Regions from separate parts of the Cytobacillus sp. FSL R5-0569 genome, predicted to be linked through region 1. Evidence: predicted binding sites of a transcription regulator. Region 1 holds the regulator's gene; the other holds the start of a gene.
What was found. Region 1 encodes LexA, which represses DNA repair genes until DNA is damaged. Its sites were predicted from a motif close to CGAACATATGTTCG; they were not measured.
Positions count from the first base shown of each region.

Region 2: the regulator LexA is predicted to act here: its motif matches at 10,850-10,863, upstream of MKX78_RS15690 (Y-family DNA polymerase).

Region 1 is NZ_JBBOWW010000001.1:2,033,572-2,046,321, reverse strand. Features, by position in the region: gene tkt (transketolase) at 1-1,299, opposite strand, end outside; gene MKX78_RS10615 (DUF896 domain-containing protein) at 1,459-1,689, opposite strand; gene MKX78_RS10610 (YneB family resolvase-like protein) at 2,154-2,819, opposite strand; gene yneA (cell division suppressor protein YneA) at 2,834-3,166, opposite strand; gene lexA (transcriptional repressor LexA) at 3,298-3,945, shown strand; gene MKX78_RS10595 (DUF4257 domain-containing protein) at 4,142-4,426, shown strand; gene MKX78_RS10590 (hypothetical protein) at 5,037-5,222, opposite strand; gene MKX78_RS10585 (hypothetical protein) at 5,662-6,003, opposite strand; gene MKX78_RS10580 (hypothetical protein) at 6,272-6,613, opposite strand; gene MKX78_RS10575 (hypothetical protein) at 6,883-7,173, opposite strand; gene glnA (type I glutamate--ammonia ligase) at 7,458-8,792, opposite strand; gene MKX78_RS10565 (MerR family transcriptional regulator) at 8,834-9,244, opposite strand; gene MKX78_RS10560 (methionine gamma-lyase family protein) at 9,428-10,699, opposite strand; gene hflX (GTPase HflX) at 10,718-11,974, opposite strand; gene MKX78_RS10550 (trimeric intracellular cation channel family protein) at 12,216-12,750, shown strand, end outside.
Region 2 is NZ_JBBOWW010000001.1:3,091,425-3,104,174, reverse strand. Features, by position in the region: gene MKX78_RS15735 (chemotaxis protein CheW) at 1-27, shown strand, start outside; gene MKX78_RS15730 (DNA polymerase IV) at 75-1,349, shown strand; gene zwf (glucose-6-phosphate dehydrogenase) at 1,478-2,941, opposite strand; gene rnz (ribonuclease Z) at 3,178-4,101, shown strand; T-box leader at 4,262-4,488, shown strand; gene MKX78_RS15715 (sodium-dependent transporter) at 4,628-5,980, shown strand; gene proC (pyrroline-5-carboxylate reductase) at 6,155-6,982, opposite strand; gene MKX78_RS15705 (MBL fold metallo-hydrolase) at 7,492-8,460, shown strand; gene MKX78_RS15700 (SDR family NAD(P)-dependent oxidoreductase) at 8,465-9,259, shown strand; gene MKX78_RS15695 (NADH-dependent flavin oxidoreductase) at 9,345-10,460, shown strand; gene MKX78_RS15690 (Y-family DNA polymerase) at 10,930-12,189, shown strand; gene MKX78_RS15685 (YolD-like family protein) at 12,213-12,542, shown strand; gene MKX78_RS15680 (LysR family transcriptional regulator) at 12,560-12,750, opposite strand, start outside.

The DNA.
Region 1 (12,750 bases):
CCCTCCAAAAACATTTAGACCACCGTGTAAAGCCATACCATTTAAAGCGGCACCCATAGCAAATTCTCGTACGCCAAACCAAATATTTTTTCCAGCATAATTAGTTGCTGAGAAGTCTTCTGCATCTTTAATCATCGTCTTATTCGAACCTGCTAAATCAGCTGAACCACCAAAGAAAGATGGTAAGTTCTTCGCAATACTATTGAGAGCTTCCCCTGAAGACGCTCTAGTGGCTAAACTTTTACCTTCTTCATATACGGGAATATCTTTATCCCAACCATTTGGTAATTCACCTTTGATTGCACCTTCTAGCTGTTCTGCTAATTCCGGATGATTTTTTTTGTAAGCAGCGAAAAGATCTTTCCATTCACTATCTGCTTTTTCACCGTTAATAGCTACATTTTGTTTGAAGTGTGCATATACTTCTTCAGGAACATGAAAATCTTCTTCAAATGTCCACTCATAAGCATCTTTTGTTAATTTTAATTCAGATGAGCCTAGTGGTGAACCATGAGAAGCAGATGAGCCTGCCTTATTCGGGGCTCCATAACCAATTACTGTTTTAACTTCTATTAACGTCGGTTGTGTAGTATTTTGACGAGCGTTGTCAATTGCCTGGGCAATTTCATCGAGATTATTTCCATCTTCTACTCGAAGATAATGCCAGCCATAACTTTTAAAACGATCGGCTACACTTTCAGAAAATGATTGATCTAAATCTCCGTCTAATGAGATGTCATTAGAATCATACATTACAATCAACTTTCCTAATTGAAGGTGACCAGCAAGAGAAGCTGCTTCTGCAGACACTCCCTCCATTAAGTCTCCATCTCCGCATATACTATATGTATAGTGGTCTACTACATTGTAGCCATCTTTATTATATTCAGCTGATAAGTGACTTTCAGCCATTGCCATCCCTACTGCCATGGCAATCCCTTGTCCTAATGGACCTGTTGTCGCATCTACACCTGGTGTATGGCCATATTCAGGATGTCCTGGTGTTTTACTACCCCACTGGCGAAATTCTTTAATATCATCTAAAGAAAGACCATATCCCGATAAATGAAGGAGACTATACAAAAGCATAGACCCATGACCCGCAGATAACACAAAGCGATCACGATTAAACCAATCAGGATTTTTGGGATTATGATTCATAAACTTTGTCCATAAAGTATACGCCATTGGCGCAGCTCCCATTGGCATTCCTGGATGACCAGAGTTTGCCTTCTCGACTGCGTCGATAGACAATGTTCTTATGGCACTAATTGATAAAGCATCTGTTTTGTTGAACATGAACGACATCCTTTCAATATATATCCTACAAATTAAATATAATAGACTTTCACCTTCAGTTACAACCAGAAAGGTAAAAAATTATATAATTGTCATATAAAACAACAACAAAGGAAACTGTTCGTGACAGTTTCCTTTTAAAAATTTATAAACACAATCTTAGTGAAGTGGTTTATTTTGTTCACGTTTTAACTTCTCTGGTGTAACATCATTACCTTCAGGGTCAATAACAGTAACACCTTTTAATGTATTTAACATAGAAGCTCTAAACTTCTCTAAATATTCTTTTCTTAATTTAGATTGTTCCTTTGCTTCTGGTTCTGATAAACCTTCTGTTTTCGCTTTCTTAGCAAGCGAATTAATTCTCGCTAATTTTTCTTTTGAAATCATTGTGCTACACTCCTTCCCATCCAAAAAGTTCTTCATTCCATATGGAGAAGATACTTAATAGCCATATTACTAAATATGACTGCATTTTACAAGAAAGCAGTTTTACAATCATCTTTTGATTTTCATTTCAGACGCCAATAAGTTGGTATCGTATTGCTTTATTATTAGGTATGGCAATGTAGCAGTGTTCTCAACTTAAAAATGTGAGACTATTAATATAGGGAGCGTATGTATGTAAATAAGGGGAATAAGGGAATAATACTTTCACTAACAACTAACGTTAAATGAAAAAACACGGATGAATCCTCGGAAACAAATAACCATTCACAGTTCACTTGTCTGAACCCACGAACGATTGTAGAATCTTTTAGTATGCCTTTATCTTGCTTGGTATCAGTACTAATATTTCTTAGTTTTTAAGTTAAATTACAACTAATCAATCGACTTAACTTATTATGCCTATATCATGATGATTCATTATCCATCTGCTCTATATCATCTATATATTCATTATACCTACGGTTTACTGTCGCTTTAGATATTTTATAACCAAAGCCTCTTAACGTTGCAGCAATTTCTGCAAAAGTAAGGTTATTTTGTCTCAATTTTACTATTTCTTCTATTGGTACCTCTATTCGTTCTCTTCCGTTTATATTTCCTTGGTTTTTTAAATTTTTTTCAGGTCGAAAGCCTTTTTGAACAGCTTTTTGCATCCCTCTTTTTATTTTTACATTATGTAGTTTTCTTTGATACTCTTCAACCATGCTAACAATTTGTAATACCATAGAATCAGAATCTGAAAGTTGCAATTCTCCATTATGGGCAATTGTATAAATCTTCCCATTTTCTTTAAGTATACAATGTAAGATGGCAATTTTAGCATTTCCTCTTCCAATCCTGGTTTCATCTTGAATAAGAACAGCCTCTGCTTGATTTTGTTTAAGTAACTCCAATAATTGCAACACACCAATTCTTTCTAAATCATAGCCACTTGCTTTCTCACGTATGACTTCAACTACATTCATATCCTTCATTCTCGCTAAATGTAAAAGTTCTTCTTCTTGTCTAGCAAGAGACGTTTCCTGGGTATCCTTCGTCGTACTCACCCTGCAATATATAATTACATTCATTCTCTTTCATTCCTTTAGTCTTCTAATATCACACTAGCTAAATTTGTTTCAGATATTATTTCACCATTTGTAATGGGAAGATATACCGTATCACCAGGATGTATTTTACCTAAATGTATATGATTAAATTCTTCTACCCAAGCAACAAAGTCTTTAGAAGACATATTATGGGCATCTTTAAACTCCTCCGCTATTTTCCATAAAGAATCTCCTTGTTTTACTTCAACTTTTACATATTCCTCCTGATTTGCATTACCAGTGTTCAAAAATAATAAGAAAACCATACCGAAACTAAAAGCGATAAGAATAATAGCATAACTATAAGAATTCCACAATTGTTTTATCATTAATTGCCACCCCTGAATAGAATATATGTTCGATTTAATAATTTTAGTATAATGCGAACATTTGTTTCTGTCAATAAGAAAATTCGAACTTATGTTTGTATCTATTTACTACTGATGGTATAATAATCTTAATGAAATTGACGAAGGTGCGTGATAGCGTGAAATTATCTAAGAGGCAGCAAGATATATTGAATTTTATAAAAGATGAAGTAAAACAAAAAGGTTATCCACCTTCCGTTAGGGAAATAGGTGAAGCTGTTGGACTTGCTTCAAGTTCAACCGTACATGGCCATCTAGCCAGACTAGAGAGTAAAGGTCTTATTCGTCGAGATCCGACAAAACCCCGTGCCATTGAGGTATTAAATCTAGAAGAGAGCAACCCAATACCTAAAGTGCAAACGGTGAACGTACCTATTATCGGTAAGGTTACTGCTGGTCACCCCATTACTGCGATTGAGAATGTTGAGGAATATTTCCCTTTACCTGAAAGAATGGCTCCGAGTGATGAAAATATCTTCATGCTTGAAATTATGGGAGAAAGTATGATTGAAGCTGGCATATTAGATGGTGATTATGTCATAGTCAAGCAGCAACAAACAGCAAATAATGGAGAAATCGTGGTTGCTATGACAGAAGATGATGAGGCCACCGTTAAGCGATTCTTTAAAGAGAAGAACTTTATCCGCTTGCAACCAGAAAACCCTACTATGGAGCCGATTATCTTGCACAATGTATCTATTTTAGGCAAAGTTATTGGTGTTTATCGTCAAATACATTAAAAAAGAGTGTCATTATTGACACTCCTTTTTAATAGTTTGCAATTATCTTTATATGTTACTCATACAATTATAAAATTTGAAAAATTCAGTAAAATAGAATCATTACATCGAGACAAAAATATATTATAATGAAATTTACACCAAGAATCAACCTAAGGTCGCAAAAAAATCTCGGCTTTAGGAGTGTGAAGGAAAAATGTTAATGAACATTCTCTTCGCTGCGTTGATTGGTGGAATTGTCGGTGTTGCAGGACATTTGCAGAGATTAGGCAAACTAGTCAAGCCACGGATGACGAAAAAATTCATTTATTTAGGGTTCTTAGAAGACATCTTACTAGGAGGACTGGCGGCCGTATTTGTCATTGTGACAACAACACCGGATTCCCCCACTGCTGTTTTCATCATCTCTCTCGTATCTGGTATGGGAGGTGAGGGTATCTTAAAATTATTAGATACCCTAAAAGTAAAAGATCAAGAATAAAATTTTATTCCGTTCTTATGAACGGTTTTTTGTTGTATATAACAAGAACAAATTTTATTTAGACAACTTCGCTTTTTACCTACTATTCTAGCCCATAGAACCACTCTCCTGAAGTACTGTTCATCCATTCAATACGAGCTAATGTTTTTAAATTTGATACCTACTACTTGACATGATGTTTTATGGGTAAATAAATATTAAAGCATTTTTCATGAAAACAAATAGCTAGGATGATTAAATGCCAATTATTCAATTGATTGGTAACTTGAACGACCTACTTCATCATACATACACCTTAAATTCAGTTCATAAATGAATCAATTGCCCCCCTTGATTTTACATACCCAATAACCCACAAGTACTAAATCGCTTAAAGTAACTATTTCTCATTGATTTCGACTATCCGCATCATTACTTATATTTTTTCTTCCTATTATTAATAAATAAATCTGTAGACAAACTCATTTAAGGAGTTTATCTACAGTCTGAAGCAGCCGTTAAAACGGTATTTGAAGATGCCTTTTAGTTTCAGCAATAGTTATTTTCCCATATATAAGCTTCCATTAAAACACAGTAAAAGCACTCTCAACTTACGGGGTTCCTAAGTTCCTTATACTTCAACTGCAACAATATCATCACAACAGATCGTAGTAATTCTTACACGAGCTTTCTTGTCACAACAACAATGATCGTGACGATCATCGTGACGATCACAGTCTGCTTTAGCTAGGAAGACTAAATTACCGCGAATATCGATAAACTCCCCGAACACATGGCCGCCACCTTTAAGAAACACTCTCACATCCTCACCACGGGAAACGTTCTTAAAGAACTCATCGCAGCCACAATCCTTATTGTCGTCTTTGCTGTAATTACCACAACCGTGATTGTTGTTGTCATATCCATATGAGTCTGAATATCTTGGTCTTCTTCCAAAAAAACAATTATTATATCCCATATCTCTTCCTCCTTTCTATCATTATGTTAATACTATATGTCGAGGGTATTGGAGGTGTACGGGCTATATCCCCCTGTTAAAAGACCATTTATTTTCTCTTTGTTTCTATCTTTTAATTTGCTATCCTATCCTAACTAAAATAAAGAAGCAGCCGTTATGGCTGCTTTGGTTGGACTCTTTTTAGTATCTAATATAGAGATACCAAGTTGAATGTTAATACTCAACAGGTATACTCCTTGCATACATATCTGTTTAGACACAATAAAGAAACTACTAACTATCGTGTTTCAACTGCAACGATATTATCGCAACAGATCGTAGTGATCTTTACACGATTTTTCTTGTCGCAACAATCATCGTGACGATCATCGTGACGATCACAGTTAGCTTTTGCTAAGAAAACTAAATTACCGCGAACATCAACGAATTCTCCTGTCACATGGTCGCCACCTTTAAGAAATACTCTTACATCCTCACCACGGGAGATATTCTTAAAGAACTCATCACAGCCACAATCCTTATTGTCGTTTTTACTGTAATTACCACAACCGTGATTGTTATTGTCATATGAGTCTGAATATCTTGAGCCTCTTCCATAGAAATTATTATTACATCCCATTTTTCTTCCTCCTTTCTATGATTATGTTAATACTATATGTGGATAATAAAGGAGGTGTACGGGCTATATCATCCTATTAAAAGACCATTTTATTTTCTCTGTGGACCTTCTTTTTGTTGTCAAACCTATCTAACTAAAATAAAGAAGCAGCCTTTATGGCTGCTTTGAACTCGATTTTTGGTATCTATTAAATAGATACCAAGTTGAATGTTAATACTAAACAGTTATAGCCCTTGCATCCGCTAAGACACAATAAAGAAACTCCTAACTATCGTGTTTCAACTGCAACGATATTATCGCAACAGATCGTAGTGATTCTTACACGATTTTTCTTGTCGCAACAATCATCGTGACGATCATCGTGACGATCACAGTTAGCTTTTGCTAAGAAAACTAAATTACCGCGAACATCAACGAATTCTCCTGTCACATGGTCGCCGCCTTTAAGAAATACTCTCACATCCTCACCACGGGAGATATTCTTAAAGAACTCATCACAGCCACAATCCTTATTGTCGTTTTTACTGTAATTACCACAACCGTGATTGTTGTTGTCATATGAGTCTGAATATCTTGAGCCTCTTCCATAGAAATTATTATTACATCCCATTTTTCTTCCTCCTTTCTATGATTATGTTAATACTATATGTGGATGGTCTTAGAGTTGTACGGGCTATATCCCCCTGTTGAAAGACCATTTTATTTTTCTCTGTGGACCTGTTTTATTTTCAAACCTATCCTAGCAAAAATAAAAAAGCAGCCATTATGGCTGCTTTTATCTGAGACCCTTTTTAGTTTTCTATTAATTAGTTGAATGATGATACGAAGCAGTTATACCCCTTGCAAGAACTTCTTTTAGACTCATAAAAAGGACTCTTACTATCGAGTTTCAACTGCAATGATATCATCACAACAGATCGTAGTAATCCTTACACGATCTTTCTTGTTGCAACAATCTTTGTGACGATCATCGTGACGATTACAGTTAGCTTTTGCTAGGAAAACTAAATTCCCACGAACATCGATAAACTCTCCGAACACATGGCCGCCACCTTTAAGGAATACTTTCACATCCTCACCACGGGAAATGTTCCTAAAGAACTCATCACAGCCACAATCATTATGATCATATCCGTATGAGTCTGAATAGTTTTGATTATTATATCCCATATTCTCATCCTCCTTTCTATGATTATGTTAATACTATATGTGGAAGATGAAGAGTTGTACGGGCTATATTACCTTGTTAAAAGACCATTTTATATTACATCTTCTTAAGTTTTTATGAAAAATCAGATGTTAAGGCTACTTCTATAAATTAAATGTAAAGAGGTTCATAATAAACGTCTCCAGGATGATCCTCACCTCTTATATTTTCAAATAAAAAAAGACTGTAGGTACCTCGATTACACCGAGTTTACCTACAGTCTGAAAAACCACTTTGGTATTATCTATTAATACATTTGTAAATATTGCTCGCGTTCCCATGGGTGAACTTGCGTTCTGAACATATCCCACTCAATTTCTTTTGCTTCAATAAAGTGCTCAAGAATATGTTCACCAAGTGCAGCAACCATTACTTCATCTTGTTTAAGAAGTTCTAGCGCGCTATAAAGTGTAGCTGGAAGATCTTTAATACCTTCAGCTTCACGTTCCTCTTTGCTCATAACATAAATATTACGGTCTACCGGAGCTGGTGGTGTTAGGTTGTTTTTCACACCATCTAATCCAGCCTTAAGAAGAACAGCCATTGCAAGGTATGGATTGGCAGCTGGGTCAACACTACGTACTTCTACACGTGTACTGACACCACGTGATGCTGGGATACGAATAAGTGGTGAACGGTTTCTCGCAGACCAAGCAACATAACAAGGAGCTTCATATCCAGGCACTAAACGTTTAAAAGAGTTTACTGTTGGATTTGTTACAGCTGTGAAACTTGGTGCATGGTTAATGATACCTGCAATAAAATTACGTGCTGTATCACTAAGTTCTAAATCACCTTTTGTATCATAGAATGCATTTACACCATCTTTAAATAATGAAACGTTACAGTGCATACCTGATCCGTTCACACCGAATAATGGTTTTGGCATAAATGTTGCGTGTAAACCGTGTTTACGTGCAATTGTTTTAACCACTAATTTAAATGTTTGGATGTTATCACATGCTGTAAGTGCATCAGCATATTTAAAATCGATTTCATGTTGCCCTGGAGCCACTTCATGGTGAGAAGCTTCAATTTCAAAGCCCATTTCTTCTAGCTCAAGAACGATATCACGACGGCAATTTTCACCTAAATCAGTTGGAGCTAAATCAAAATAACCACCATTATCATTAAGTTCTAAAGTTGGTTCACCTTGTTGATCTAACTTAAATAAGAAGAATTCTGGTTCTGGTCCAAGGTTAAAATCTGTAAAGCCGAGGTCTTCCATTTCTTTAAGGATTCTTCTTAAGTTATTACGAGGGTCTCCCGCGAATGGCGTACCATCTGGATTATAAATATCGCAGATTAAACGTGCAACTTTTCCTTTTTCAGCTGTCCAAGGGAAGACTACCCATGTGTCTAAGTCTGGGAATAAATACATATCTGATTCTTCAATGCGAACGAAACCTTCAATTGAGGAACCATCGAACATCATTTTATTGTCCAAAGCTTTTTCAAGCTGACTAATTGGGATTTCTACGTTTTTAATTGTTCCTAAAATGTCAGTAAATTGTAATCTGATAAATTTTACATTTTCTTCTTCAGCAATTCGTGTGATATCTTCTTTAGTGAATTTTGCCACCTTGTGTTTCCTCCTTTAAAGTCAAGAAAAGATTTTTTATTTTAATGGAAAAAGCGTGATAAATCACCTTGTCTTAAAGACGATCGAGTAAACCTACCTGCTTGCATAAATTCTTTACGCAAAAGCTTTCTCAATTCGTCATCTGACAAATCGTGTCTCACTTTTTCTTCTTGCTTCTTAAATGCTTGTTCATCCATCTCTTGTTGTTGTTTCACTGTGAATAGTTGCTTTATTCCAGCCATATTGACACCTTGATCAATTAAATCTTTGATCTCTAGCAATTTATCAATATCATTCAATGAATATAGCCTTCTATTCGTATCCGTTCTAGCTGGAGTAATCAATTGGTGTTCTTCATAATAGCGAATCTGTCTTGCTGTTAGCTCAGTCAGCTGCATCACAATGCCAATTGGAAAGAGCGGCATGGAACGACGTATTTCACTTCCAGTCAACCATCTCTCCTCCTTCATTCTTTTACTTTTAATTTCTTTGTATCTTATATCCTATTATATGTCGTGTTAGATAATCTGTCAACAAAATGTTATGTTTTATCACATGGAAATCATGAAATTTTCAAACTTTTTTCCTAATACTGAAAGAAGGCAGCGTATATCCGCCTCCTTTCCCTATATTTATTAATACTTTTGAATGAGTTTTTTCTCTAATAATTGGTCTAACGCTGTACAAATGGCGATTTTTACATGAGAATAGGTTAATCCGCCTTGAACATATGCTTCAAACGGGGGCCGAATAGGTCCGTCTGCTGTTAACTCAATACTTGCTCCTTGAATAAAAGTACCCGCAGCCATAATGACATCATCCTCATATCCTGGCATATATGCTGGATAGGCAGTAACGTGAGAGTTGATTGGGGAAGCATATTGAATCGCTTGACAAAAGGCAACCATCATTTTAGCATCACCAAATTGTACTGATTGTATAAGGTCTGTTCTCTCTGCATCCCATCTTGGATTAGTTTTCATCCCAAAGTATTCGAGAATTGCAGCTGTAAAAACCGCTCCCTTCAAAGCTTGTCCTACTACATGGGGGGCTAAGAAAAAACCCTGATACATCTCCTGTAAACTATATAGTGAGGCTCCAGCTTCCGCTCCAATGCCAGGGGAAGTTAATCGATAAGAGCACGCTTCAACAAGGGCTTTTTTTCCAACAATGTAACCACCCGTTTTCGCCAATCCACCGCCTGGGTTCTTAATAAGGGAACCGGCCATTAAATCGGCACCAACATGACAAGGTTCCATTTCTTCAACAAATTCACCATAACAATTATCGACGAAGATAACGACTTCAGGGTTGATGGACTTAACAAAATGAATCATTTCTTTAATTTCATTTATTGTAAATGATGGTCTTTCCGCATAACCTTTTGAACGTTGTATACCAACCATCTTTGTTGAGGATGTCATTCTTTCTTTGAGTACCTCAAAATCAACAGTACCATCCTCTTGCAATTCAACCGCATCATACCCAATACGAAATTCTTTTAGAGACCCTACCCCTTTACCTCTTATACCGACGATTTCTTCTAACGTATCGTATGGTTTACCAGTAATATATAAAAGGTCATCCCCCGGTCGTAAAATACCAAATAGCGCAGTGGATATAGCATGCGTACCAGAAATGATTTGTGGTCTAACCAATGCTGCTTCGCCACCAAAGACATCTGCATAGATTAATTCTAAAGTATCTCTACCCGCATCGTCATAACCATATCCCGTCGACGGTATAAAATGGCTATCACTTACACGGTGTTTTTGAAAACTCCGCAGAACCCGAAATTGATTCTCATCTATTCTTTCCTCTATTTTATGTGTCACACAAGAAATTTTTTTTTCTACTTCTTGAACAATCTCAGAAAGAGATTCTCCATTTATTAAGCTTTGGAACATGATTTACACCTTTACTTTCTATACTCTATAATGATTTAGCATTTGTGTGATTGGATGATCTTTGAAGTAAAAACCTTTAGCCAAATACATTTGTTTTTCTTCTATAAACTCACTACTCCGCACAATAGTCACCGTATTTAGGAGCGATAATAACTTTCCTTCTGAAGCAGGGATTGCAGCAGTATACGAATCCATTAATTGGGTGACCGCATGTTCAATTGCTTCTTTTAGCAAATAGCGATCACGATCATTTAATGCACTCATTTGTAACGTGTGCCTACCTTTTGTTGGAATGAACCTTTCATGTGCTTCATCTTTTTTATTATAAACAATCAATTGTGGAATCTCTTCCTGCTCTAAATCATCAATTAATTGTTGTACGGTTTGTTCATGTTGGGTGTAGTCCGGATTAGACATATCGACTACATGTAAAATGAGATCCGCTTCGTTTACTTCTTCTAAAGTAGATCTAAAAGCTGCAATTAACGTAGTCGGTAAGTCTTGTATAAATCCAACTGTATCGGTTAAAAGAGCTGTATATCCACTTGGTAAAGACATTTTTCTTGTCATTGGATCAAGTGTGGCAAATAATTGATTTTCTTCATAGGAATCAGCTTCGGTTAGGCGATTAAACAAGGTCGATTTACCCGCATTCGTATAACCTACTAAGGCTATTTGCAGTGCTTGGTTCTTCTTTCTTCTTTCACGATAACGCTTTCTATGATGAACAACTGCCCTCAATTGCTTATCAATATCATCAATTTTCCTTCGTATATGACGGCGATCTGATTCAAGCTTTGTCTCACCTGGACCTCTTGTTCCAATTCCCCCGCCTAAGCGTGAAAGTGCTGTTCCTTGTCCCAATAATCTCGGTAGTAAATATTTTAATTGAGCTAGTTCAACTTGCAGTTTCCCTTCTTTTGAACGAGCTCTGCCAGCAAAAATATCAAGAATCAACTGGGTTCGATCAATAATTCTTGCCGAAATGAATTCGGATAAGTTACGAACTTGACTAGGAGATAGTTCATCATTAAAAATAATCACATCTGCTTCGGTCTCTTCTTGTAGGCGTGATATTTCTTCAACTTTCCCTTTTCCTATATATGTAGATGGATGAATTCTCTCTCTTTTTTGTACAACACTTGTAATCACTTCACCTTTAGCTGTTTTTGTTAGAGACACAAGCTCATCCATTGAATAACTATATTGCAAATCGTCTTCAGTCGTTTGACAGCCGACAAGTATCGCTTTTTCTTTAAAAGACTGTTGTTCCATTAAAGCCCTACTTTCTTTTTAACATATCATTATCATATCAAATTCTTTTGTAATTCACTAATTATTCTTTACGTTAAAGGGAGAAAATTTCCGGTTATCCAAAATGTCCCTGCTAAGTAATCAATAATTATTGTTTACCACAAAAATTTATTTATTGAAAATCATTGATTTCATGCTTTTTCATGTTAAAATCTATATGTTTGTGTTTTAGCAGGATTTTAAGAACGTGTGGTGATATGTGATGTTAACTTGGGATTTTTTAAGTATGATTGGTACAATTGCTTTTGCCATTAGCGGTGCTATCGTAGCAATGGAAGAAGATTATGATATATTAGGCATTTATATTTTAGGTATTGTCACTGCCTTTGGTGGGGGAGCCATCCGTAATTTATTAATTGGGGTACCCGTATCAACATTGTGGGAACAGGGAACTTTTTTTCAAATCGCCCTCTTGTCTATTACATTGATTATTATTTTTCCCCATCACTTATTGAAGCATTGGCATAAGTGGGGAAACTTCACTGATGCCATCGGATTATCAGCATTTGCTATACAAGGTGCACTTTATGCTGCTGATATGAATCATCCATTAAGCGCAATTATCGTTGCCGCAGTATTAACCGGTAGTGGTGGTGGAATGATTCGTGATTTATTAGCACAAAGAAAACCTTTGGTATTACGATCAGAAATCTATGCTGTTTGGGCGATTATTACTGGGCTATTAATTGGATTAAATATTTTCACATCAGCAGTAGAACTCATAATATTATTCATAA
Region 2 (12,750 bases), 1.1 Mb from region 1:
TCTAAAGAAGCAGAGGCAGCTTTATAATCTATTTGCTATAATTGGAGGATACAAACCTAAAGGATGTGCTTTAAGTGAATTCAATGTATCCTAAAGCAGGCCGAGTGATTTTACATGTTGATATGAATAGTTTTTATGCATCTGTAGAAATGGCCTATGATCCGACATTAAAGGGGAAGCCTATTGCTATTGCTGGAAATCCTGAGGAGCGTAGAGGGATTATTGTTACTTGCAGCTATGAAGCAAGGAGATTTGGCGTAAAAACAACGATGCCATTGTGGGAAGCGAAAAAGTTATGTCCGCAATTAATTATTTTACGCCCTAATTTTGAAAGGTATCGTGCAGCGTCAATTGGTATGTTTGAGGTGCTTAATCATTATTCAGATCTTGTAGAGCCTGTCTCTATTGATGAAGGGTATATGGATATTACTGCTAGCGAACAGTTTGGCACTCCTATTGAAGTGGCTTCAATTATTCAGAACCGTATAAAAGAGCAGTTAGATTTACCTTGTAGTATTGGCATTGCACCAAATAAATTTTTAGCCAAAATGGCCTCTGATATGAAGAAGCCTCTTGGCATTACAATATTAAGAAAAAGGGATGTGCCTAGTAAATTGTGGCCTCTTCCTGTAAAAGAAATGCATGGTGTTGGTCAGAAGACAAGTGAGAAGCTTGATAGTATGCGTATTTATACGATTGGTGATTTAGCGAAGGCAGACACGTTCATGATAAAATCTTCATTAGGCATTAATGGTGAGCGTTTAAAAGATAGAGCAAATGGCATAGATTCACGTCCGGTTGATCCAGAAGCTGCCGAGGAATTTAAAAGTATCGGTAACTCAACGACACTCCCTCGGGATATGAGTAAGCAGAAAGAACTTTTTGAAGTGTTGAATCAACTCGCTTTTAAAGTGTCTACGAGGCTAAAACGAAAAAAAGTCTATGCTACTGGTATAAGCGTGATGATCCGTTATAAAAACCGCCATACGATTACGAGAAGCAAAAAAATTGGTTTTGCTATTCAGTCAGTGGAAGAAATCTATAATCAGGCTCAGCATCTCTTTATGAAACACTGGAGTGGTGATGCTGTGAGGTTGCTTGGCATAACTGGTACGGATCTTGTCGAAAAAGGACAAGCTGTGAAACAATTAGATTTATTTCATTATGAAGAAGACGCCAAAAAAGAGCCTCTTTACCAAACCATTGAAAGTTTGAGGAAAAAGTATGGCCCATCGATTGTTGATCAGGCAGCGTCTCTTGAGTCTATACAAAAGAAAAAAGCCAATATCGGTACATCAACCAGCTTTAATAAAGATTTTTTACAGCGATTAAAAAAAGAGAAAGAATAAGCGAAAACATGTACACCACAAACTATCTTGTTGTGGTGTTTTTTAAATCTTAAAAATTGAACCTAAAAATAAAAGCAAGGCATAAGTTTTTTTTCCCTTATGCCATGCTTTTATATTGTACATTCATATTAACGATAGTCGCCACTTTCTACCGGCCACCAGTGGAAGCCGTCTTTTTCTAATAACTCGTCAGCCGCTTTTGGACCCATTGTTCCCGCTTCGTAGTTTGGAAATTGCTCTGCTTGTTGGTTTTCCCAAACTTGTGAGATCTTATCGACGAAGCTCCAAGATAAAGCTACTTCATCCCAATGAGCAAAGTTGGTTGCGTCTCCGCGCATACAGTCATAAAGGAGTCGCTCATAAGCTTCAGGTGTGTTCATGTGATCGACACTATTGTTGGAGAAGTTGAGCTTTACTGGTGTGGCATTCATTGTGTCACCAGATTTTTGTGCGTTTAAGTAAAGACTAATTCCTTCATCTGGTTGGATATGAATGACGAGTAAATTAGGGTTTAACGTCTTTTCATGCTGATAGTATAAATTCATTGGAATATCCTTGAATTGAACGACTATTTTTGTTGATTTCGTTGCCATCTTTTTTCCTGTACGGATGTAAATAGGAACACCGGCCCAACGGAAATTGTCAATTATCAGTTTTCCGGCAACGAAAGTTTCGGTATTGGAGTCAGCTTTGACCATCGGTTCTTGACGATAACCGTTAATTGGCTCATTATTTTTGTTGCTTGGTCCATATTGGCCACGAACAAAATTCTCCTTTACAGCCTCTCCTTCAAGTGATTTCAAAGCACGGAACACTTTTACTTTTTCAGAACGGATTTCCTCGTCTGTCAGTTTAATTGGTGGTTCCATAGCAAGTAAGGCAACCATTTGCAGCATATGGTTTTGCACCATATCCCTAAGGGCACCGCTATTCTCATAATATCTCCCACGTTCTTCAACACCTAATACTTCACTTGATGTCACTTGGATATTAGATATGTAGCGATTATTCCATAGTGGTTCAAATATGGCGTTGGCGAAGCGAATGACCTCTATATTTTGGACCATTTCTTTTCCTAAATAATGATCTATCCGATAAACTTCTTCCTCAGCAAACGCTTGGCGAAGGCGATTGTTCAATTCTATTGCTGAAGGTAGATCATGACCAAATGGTTTTTCAATCACTAAACGTTTAAAACCGTCAACATCTGTTAGTCCATCTGATTTTAAATGATCGGCAATTGTGCCAAAGAATTCTGGTGCCATCGCTAAATAGAAAATGCGATTACCTTCTAATTGATAATGTGTATCTAAGTCATTTGCTAGTGTTTTTAACGCTAAATAAGAACTGGAATCTGTAACATCATGGGAATGATAATAAAAGTGTGTGATAAACTCATTAAGGTCATCATGATGCCCCTCAGCTTCTTCAATAGATTGTCGCACACTTTCTTGAAAAGCACTGTTCGTTAGTTCTCGTCTAGCAACGCCAATGATACAATAGCGTTCAGATAGTTTTCCTCTTTTAAACAATCGGTAAAGTGATGGAAATAGTTTACGTTTCGCTAAGTCACCTGTTGCACCGAATATCATAATCAAAGCAGTTGGATTTTCTGAATTATTCACAATGATATTCCTTTCTATGTAAAAAAGTTCTATTTTTTAGGTTCATCTCAACGATGAAATATATACCCACTCAAGTATAAAATTTTATCGCTTAAAGTGAAAAACAGCAACCTTTTTTAAAAGGAAATAACTGTAGCGCTTTAGCTTTATGGTGTTTTTCTGTATGATGATAATAATGAATGAGGAGAAAGGAAGAAAAGGCAGTGAAAGTTTTTTTCTTAGGAACAGGTGCGGGTGTCCCTGCGAAAGCAAGGAATGTTACGAGTATCGCTTTAAAGCTTTTAGATGAAAGAAGAGCCATATGGTTGTTCGATTGTGGAGAAGCCACACAACATCAAATTTTACATACAACAATCAAGCCAAGAAGAATAGAGAAAGTTTTTATTACTCATCTTCATGGCGATCATATATATGGTTTGCCGGGATTTTTAGCTAGTCGTTCACATCAAGGCGGCAAAGAAAAGCTAACAGTGTATGGTCCAAAGGGAATAAAAGAATATATCGAAGTGTCTCTTTCGGTTAGTCAAACTTACTTGCAGTACCCTCTGGAGATTATTGAAATAGACGAGGGGGTCGTTTGTTGTGATGATCAATTCATAGTGACAGCGAAGAAACTTGACCATGGTATACCATCTTTCGGTTATCGGGTTGTAGAGAAAGATTTGCCGGGAACTTTAATGGCTGATCAATTGATAGAAGATGGTGTAAGGCCAGGTCCTATTTTTAAAAGAATTAAAGAGGGTGAGACAATTACTCTTGAGGATGGTCGCATAATTAATCCTAAAGATTATGTTGGGCCACCACAAATGGGGAGAATCGTGACTATTTTAGGTGACACGCGTTTTTGTTCGGCGGCAATTGAATTAGCACGCAATGCAAATTTACTTGTTCATGAGGCAACCTTTGCGAATGGTGAGGAACAGCTCGCACATGATTATTACCATTCAACAATTGCCCAAGCAGCTGCTGTAGCCCAGCAAGCGGGTGTAGAACAATTATGTCTCACACATATTAGTTCACGCTATGAACGTAGTGAGTGGTCACAGCTAGAAGAGCAGGCAAAGGTAGATTTTCCTGCAGCAGTCCTTGCTGAAGATTTTAAAGAAATAGATATCCCTAGGAAATAATTGCGTAGTTTATCGGTTTAACCAAATGCGACAGTAGGACCAACTCAGGACATAGGGAGAAATATCTGTTTCATTTTATCTTAAAAATTTAAAAAAACAGTTATTGACTTATAGATAGTAATCGTACTATAATCACATTTATACTTTTAAAATTATATTTTATAAAGCAATGAAGAGAAACTAGTAAACCTTATTTCCCTAGTAAAGAGAGTCAGCGGTTGGTGTGAGCTGAACTATAAATAAGATGAATTTCATTCTTGGAGCTTTTTCTTTGCTGTCATGTTCGGCCGAAGACAGTAAGGACGGTTATCAATACCGTTATGAATTCGAGTGGAAAGTCGCAAGCTTTCAAAAAGGGTGGTACCGCGTGAGTCACACGTCCCTTTATGAGCTTTGCGGCTTTTTTGTTTTATTTTCAATAAGGAATAGAGGATTTTTATAGCAAAATTCACGTAGACAAATGTCCTAATTTCCAGGGATGAAATAATGGGGAAGATATAGATAAAGGTTAAAAAAGGAGGAAAAAATCATGCAAAACGAACAATGGTCTTCTAAGCTTGGATTTATTCTTGCTTCTGCAGGTTCAGCAATTGGCTTAGGCGCGATATGGAAGCTACCCTATGTGACTGGGGAAAGTGGTGGTGGCGCTTTTATTTTATTATTCATTTTGTTCTCTTTATTTATTGGTTTTCCATTACTGCTGGCTGAGTTTGTTATCGGACGCAGTACAGGAAAAGAAGCGATTACTGCCTATAAAACGATTGCACCTAAAACAAAGTGGCATTGGGTTGGTTACTTAGGCGTATTTACTTCTTTCTTATTACTCTCTTTTTATAGTGTAATCGGTGGCTGGGTTATTCAATATTTATTTTATGGAGTAACAAGTGATAAAGGTGTAGGGATGTCGGGGTATGAGAGTCTGTTTAATGAAACTGTATCTAATCCGTATATTTCTTTAGGTGCACAGGCGTTATTCCTCATCATTACAATTTTCGTTGTTGCCAAGGGTGTACAGCAAGGGATTGAAAAGGTAAGTAAATTTATGATGCCAGCATTATTTATCTTGTTTATTATTATTATTATTCGTTCTGTTACATTAGAAGGCGCCTCAGAGGGAATAAAGTTCTTCTTGCAACCCAATTTCTCTTTATTAAACTCTGAAAGTTTATTATATGCGATGGGGCAATCATTCTTTTCTCTTAGTGTAGGGATTTCTGTAATGGTGACGTATAGTTCTTACTTATCAAAGAAAGAAAGTTTGTTACAACCGGCACTTTCTGTTGTCGCAATGAACTTATTCATTTCTATACTGGCTGGTTTGGCCATCTTTCCAGCCGTCTTTTCATTAGGGTTTGAGCCAACTGCTGGCCCTGGCCTACTATTCATCGTCTTACCAGCTGTATTTGATCAAATTATTTTTGGAAAAGTTTTCTTGTTGTTATTCTTAGCTTTGTTCTTATTCGCGACACTGACTTCTGCCTTTTCAATGCTTGAAATTGCAGTAGCTTCGGTTACGAAAGGAGCGACAAAAAATAGGGGTAAAATCGCTTGGTTATTTGGTTTGGCGATATTCATTGTCGGAATTCCTTCTAATCTTTCTTATAGCTTACTATCTGACATAACTATTTTTGGTAAATCTATTTTTGATAGTGCTGATTTCTTAGTGAGTAATATTCTTTTACCTTTTGGTGCTTTGTTGATTGCTCTATTCGTATCATATCGAATGAAAAAAGACTTATTAAAAAGCGAAATTATCATGAACTCTACGGCGCTGACAGGGGTATTTAATGTTTGGTTCTTTTTGATGAGATATATCGTACCAATCATTATTGTAATTGTGTTCTTAGATTCTTCTGGTTTATTTAATCTATTCAAGTAACAATTGAAAGACTGAGACAATATCAAGATGCTAATCGAGTGATAGAAATACGAGCAAATGGTGGTAATCCTGTTTGTTCGTATTTTTTTGTCCCAGTCCCTATCTATAATCAAGAAAGAATGCAAAAAAATGATGAATGTGCAGCAGTGTAAATATTGATACCAATTTATTAGGTTAAACTTTCATGTTATTAGCAAAAATCTCACCAAGCTTTTTAGACTGTGCTGTCGCTGCTTTAATGCATTCTACAAATGCTTCTTGTACCGCATGTGCTTCGAGTACCTTTAATCCTGCCTCTGTTGTTCCTCCAGGGCTAGTGACCTCTTTTCGTAATTGTGCAGATTCCTTTGACGATCTCTCAAGCATTTCTGCAGCACCTATTAAGGTTTGAATAATAAACTTTTTCGCTACCTCTTTTTCGAGCCCTATTTCTACTGCACTTTTTTCCATCGCTTCAACTAGATAATAAATATAGGCTGGACCACTTCCAGATAATCCTGTAACCGCATCTAAGTCTTCCTCTTTTACGATGGTCGTTAAACCAACTGTTTCAAACATTCCTTTAACTGTTTCTAATTGTAAATGGTTTACATTATGATTGATGGCTAATGCACTGGCAGATTTACCAATTGTTGCTGAAGTATTAGGCATGGCTCGAACAATAGCTAGGTCTGTGTCTACCATTTCTTCAATAGAAGTAATGGATACCCCTGCTAAGACGGAGACGATTAACATGTCTTTACGTAAATAAGCTCGAATACTTTGAATCGCTTCTCCAACATCCTTTGGTTTCATAGCTAAGCAGACGATATTGACATGAGAGAGGATGTCTTTTATGTCATAAGATATGTTGACACCATAAGATTGTTGTAATTCATAGAGTTTTTCTTGATTGCATTTGTTTGTTACCCATACATTGTTTCCACTTACTAATTTTTGCGTAATGATGCCAGATATTAGAGCTTCAGCCATCGAACCTGCGCCAATAAATGCGATTTTCATTTTTTTTTCCTCCTTGATAATGTTGATAAGGTTCGTACTTGCAAACTCCGTCAAGGTCAATAAAAAAAGCCCCTTCATCCTGTAAAGGACGAAAGGACGTGCTTCCGTGGTACCACCTTCATTTGTCATGTTCTTTAAATTAGAACAGACAATCTCGAATCCGTTAACGCCGGCTACGGTTAGTTTTGCTAACACTCATAAGGTAGGTTCGATGGACTAGTGGACGGTGAAACCTTTCAGCCTAATTGAGTTTCACTCTCTTTTCGTCTTATGTTCATCTACTATTCTTATTCATCGCGTTAAATCATTAATTTATTGTGATTATGAGGGATAACAAGGGAAATTGTCAATAACATTTTCATTCGTTTTTAGAGATAATTTGTTAAAAGTTATGTGAAAATAATGACATTGTTGAGAAATAAAGCTAAGATTAAATATATATATGTTTAAAGATTAGATTGTTCTACACATATTTTATTTAAATATAATGATTGTTGGAGGGAATGAAAATGGCACAATGGATTAATGATATCGGTCGACTCGTGATTCCTACTCCTTTTCCTGTAGGTGATGTTAACCTTTATGTCATCAAAGGAGAGAAGCTAACCCTTATAGATGCTGGACCTAAAACAGAGGAAGCTTGGGTAGCGTTGCAGTCAGAACTAAATGAATTAGGCTTAACACTGTCAGATATTGAGCAAGTGATTCTTACTCATCATCATCCAGATCACGTTGGTCTGCTTGATTATTTTCCGGCTGATATGCAAATTATTGGTCATCCTTTAAATGAGCGATGGCTCAATCGGACAGAGGATTTCCTACAGCAAAATAATGATTTTTATCAGCATGTTCTCACTGAGTTTGGCTTGATTCAGTATTACGATAAAGTAATGACAAGACTACATAGTGAGCTTGCCTACTTCTGTGATCGCTCATTAGCTCAAGAGATTTGTGAGGGAGACGAACCTCCAGGGTTAAAGGGATGGCGTGTTATTGAAACGCCGGGTCATGCGCAAAGTCATATTGGTTTATTGCGAGAAAGTGACGGAATTTATATTGGTGGTGACCATCTGCTGGCTCATATTTCTCCGAATCCGTTAATGGAGCCACCTTTACCGGGGCAATCTGAGCGTCCTAAATCATTATTGCAATATAACGAATCACTTGATAAATTAAGCCGTTATCCGCTTGCACTTGTATTGCCAGGTCATGGAGAAGTCTTCACAAATGTAAATGAAATCATTCCTCAACGAAAAAAAGCACAGCATGAACGTGCGATGAAGGTCAAGAAATGGCTCATGGAAGAATCAATGACGGTCTTTGATATATGTAAACGCCTTTTTCCGAAAGCTTACAAAATGCAATTACCTCTTACGGTATCTGAAACAATCGGTCAGCTCGACTATTTGCTTGCGATGGGGGAAGTAAATGAGTATAAGAAGGACGGTGTGTCTTTCTATAGTAGCCAAATGAGGTGATAAAATGGTAAAAGATTTACATGGAAAGAACATTATTATTACAGGTGCATCAGGTGGGATAGGTGAAAAGATGGCAAGGCTTTGTGCGGAAAGAGGAGCCAATCTTGCTTTAGTGGCTAGAAGGACAGATAAGTTAGCTGCAATGAAAGAAGAGCTTGAGCAACGCTATTCTATTGATATTTATACATTTTCTTTAGATGTCTCTAATATGGAAAAGGTAGAGGAAGTTTTCCCATTGATTCTCGAACGGTTTAAGGTAATCGACGTCCTTGTGAATAATGCGGGATACGGCATTTTCACTTATGCTCATGATGCAGATATGAAAGAAGTAAAAAGCATGTTCGATGTGAATGTACTGGGTTTAATTGCTTGCACTCAGCAAGTATTGCCAAAAATGTTAGCGACCAAAAGCGGGCATATTATCAATATCGCTTCACAAGCTGGAAAAATTGCCACGCCGAAATCAAGTACCTATTCTGCAACCAAACATGCAGTATTAGGTTATTCTAATAGCCTAAGGATGGAAGTTGCTTCTCAAGGTGTGTATATTACAACAGTGAACCCAGGTCCAATTGAGACGAATTTTTTTGATATTGCCGATAAAGAAGGCACATATGTGAAAAATGTTCAGCGATATATGTTAAAGCCGGAGTATGTTGCGCGAAAAGTTGTTGATGTGATGTTGACGCCAACAAGAGAGGTCAATCTCCCAAGTTGGATGAATTTAGGAAGTAAAGTATTTGCCATTGCTCCCAGATTATTTGAATGGGCTGGACGCGGTGTGTTTAATAAAAAATAATGTTTCAAGTTGAATGGTTTGCATCGGGCTGTTTTTATCTATATGGTGAAATCGTGAAGATATTTATAGAGAAAAGGTGATAGATATGAAAGCAAAATTTGAACCATTATTTGAATCCTATACATTTCCTAACGGTGTGACAGTTAAAAATCGACTTGCACTCGCACCAATGACACATTATTCTTCTAATGAAGATGGCTCTATTTCGGAAGAAGAATTAGTCTTTATTAAGGCCCGTGCAAAGGATTTAGGTACAGTTATTACTGCTTGCGCCAATGTAACACCAAATGGTAAAGCTTTTCCTGGTCAACCGGCTATTTACGATGACCAATTTATTCCTGGTTTAAAAAAACTAGCCGAGACGGTTCAACAAGAAGGGGCAAAAGCGGTGATACAAATTCATCACGGCGGCATTTCATGTCCCTCTGAACTTGTTCCCGATGGTGATGTTGTATCTGCATCAAATATCGATCGTGATAACCAAAAGGCTCGTGCCCTATCGACAGGGGAAATTGAAGAAATCATCGAAGCTTTTGGAGAAGCAACGAGAAGAGCAATTGAAGCAGGTTTTGATGGAGTAGAAATTCATGGTGCAAACGGGTATTTAGTACAGCAGTTTTATTCCCCTTATACGAATAACCGTACGGATGAATGGGGTGGATCCGTAGAAAATCGGATGAAGTTTCCATTGGCTGTTGCGGAAGCTTGCCAAAAAGCGATTGATAAGCATGCAAAGAGACCATTTATTTTCGGTTATCGCTTCTCACCTGAAGAGCCGTCGACACCTGGTTTAACAATGACTGAAACCTTTCAACTAGTGGATGCCTTATCAAATCTTCCATTCGATTATTTGCACATTTCCCTTATGCATGCACTATCTACTCCTCACCGCGGGGCGGATACAGAGCGCACAAGAATTGAGCTGGTGAATGAAGTAATTAACGGACGCGTTCCGTTGATGGCCGTTGGAAAAGTGAATTCACCTGATGATGCATTAGCTGTTAGAGAACGAAATATCCCGCTTATTGCTATAGGTAGAGAATTGCTCATTTCACCAAGATGGGCTGCATATATTCAAGAAGATCGTCTTGAGAAAATAGAATATGCCCTGAATTTAAAAGAAAGAGATAAATATGACATTCCGAACGGATTATGGGAAGTGATCCTAGCTGCAGAAGGTTGGGTCCCATTTACTCGCTAGGAATCTATAGAAAACAGGAACATGAACAATTTGTTCATGTTTTTTTTTGTGTCTTATTTTGGTTACAAAAGAGATTTGCTCGTACAAACCGCCAAAGAAGCGGAGCAACACTGATTTTTTCGACTATCCATTAAACATTCCCGTTAAATAACAGGCATGTCAAATAAAAGAGGAAAAGCTGGGACTTTTTTTGATTATAGATTTAGGTAAAATATCATAATATGTCGAATATTTATACATAGAATAATGGAAGGAGCGGCCTTCTGCTGTACAAGAGTTTGTTTTACCCATAGTCCATCTCATCTAATGATAGAGCTATTCTTATTTAATCCCAGGTTTTGTCTAGGCAGTCGAATATAAGAAATTCGTCGTAAAATTTCCATTGAAAGAGAACGTATATTCGGTTAATATTATGGGTATAAATAAACGGAACATAAGTTCTTATTTTATAGTGAGAAGAGGCAATCTAATGGTTGATTATAGTGTAATGCCAAAACAACAAATTTTATGTATAGATATGAAGAGCTTCTATGCCAGTTGTTCAGCTGTTATACGGGGATTAGATCCAATGGAATGCTATCTTGTAGTGGCGGGAAATCATGATCGTAAAGGTAGTGTCATTCTTGCTGCTTCACCGAGAATGAAGAAAGAATTTGGCATAAAAACAGGGTCGCGGCTATTTGAAGTACCCAATGACCCGCGCATTATTATTGAAGAGCCAAAGATGGCTACGTATTTACGTGTCTCTATGGAAATTACACGTGTATTTCATCGCTATGTACCAAAAGAGGCTGTGCACACTTATAGTGTCGATGAAAGTTTTATTCGTATTGACGGAACAGAACATATATGGGGTGACGCCTATACGATTGCCCAAAAGATAAAAGATGATATCGAAAGGGAATTTCAACTACCTTCATCTGTTGGAATTGGTCCTAATATGTTAATGGCAAAGCTTTGTCTTGATTTAGAAGCAAAGAAGGCTGGTATTGCTGAGTGGACTTATGAGCAGATAGAAGAAAAGCTTTGGCCGATTTCTCCATTAAGTCAAATGTGGGGTATAGGCAGTAGAATGGAGAAAAATTTGAACAGTATGGGCATTTTCACGGTTGGTCAGCTTGCCCATTTTAATCTAACTACACTAGAAAAAAAGTTTGGTATTATGGGCAATCAGCTATATTATCACGCATGGGGAATAGATTTGTCAGAAATCGGTGCTCCGATTTTACAAGGTCAAATTAGCTTTGGGAAAAGTCAAATCTTGCTTCGAGATTATACTGATAAAGAAGAAATCAAGCATGTTGTTTTAGAAATGTGTGAGGAGGTTGCAAGAAGGGCGCGCACACATCGTAAGGCTGGAAGAACCGTTCATTTTGGGCTTGGATATAGCAAGGATGAGTTTGGTGGTGGATTTTATCGTTCTCGGACAATGGAGGAGCCGACAAATGTAACAATGACCATTTATCATGTTTGTTTAGCTTTATTAGATGAACATTATAACGGCAAAACGGTTCGGAAGATTACTATTTCTCTTGGACAAATAACCGATGATCACGAGTATCAGCTTAGTTTATTTGATCAAAACGGCTTTAACAAGCGCAAGCTCGGCTATACCGTCGATCGCATTCGTGCCCGCTTCGGATCTGCTTCCTTATTGCGAGCGGTTTCTTATACCGATGCAGGTACAGCGAGACATAGAGCAACACTTGTCGGTGGCCATAAAAAATAGTAATGAGAAAGAAGGAATAAGTGATGCTTCGTGATCGTGGGAATAAGAAATGGGTTTCAATGATGCTACCGGAACATGTCAAGCTTTTAAGAGAGTATGATGAAAGTCACCATAAACAAACTAAACCTCAGTTAGATGAACAACAATATGAACAGTTCGATGAGGTGATTAGCGAGGCCATGGCGTTTCATACTTTGTTAACATTTACCTTGTTCCGTCGAGGAGAACAAGTGACTATTTCCGGTCGCATTCATTATGTAGATACATTCAAACAATCGCTTCGAGTAGTAAAGGAGGATGACAGTATTGATATCATTTTCCTACCAGAAATCATTCATATAGAAGAAAGTTAAGTTAACTATACCCCGTATCAATCGCCAACACTCTGATCGTCAAAATAAGTAAGAGCGATGTGTTTGAAAAAACGCACCGTAAATTGATGGAGATCAGTCGCAGCCTGAGAGAAATAACGTCCTTTATGCCAGGCGAGTCCAATATTACGTCGACAACGAGGAGCAGTGATCGGGAGTTGCACTGTTTTCGGTAAATTCTCTTGCAATA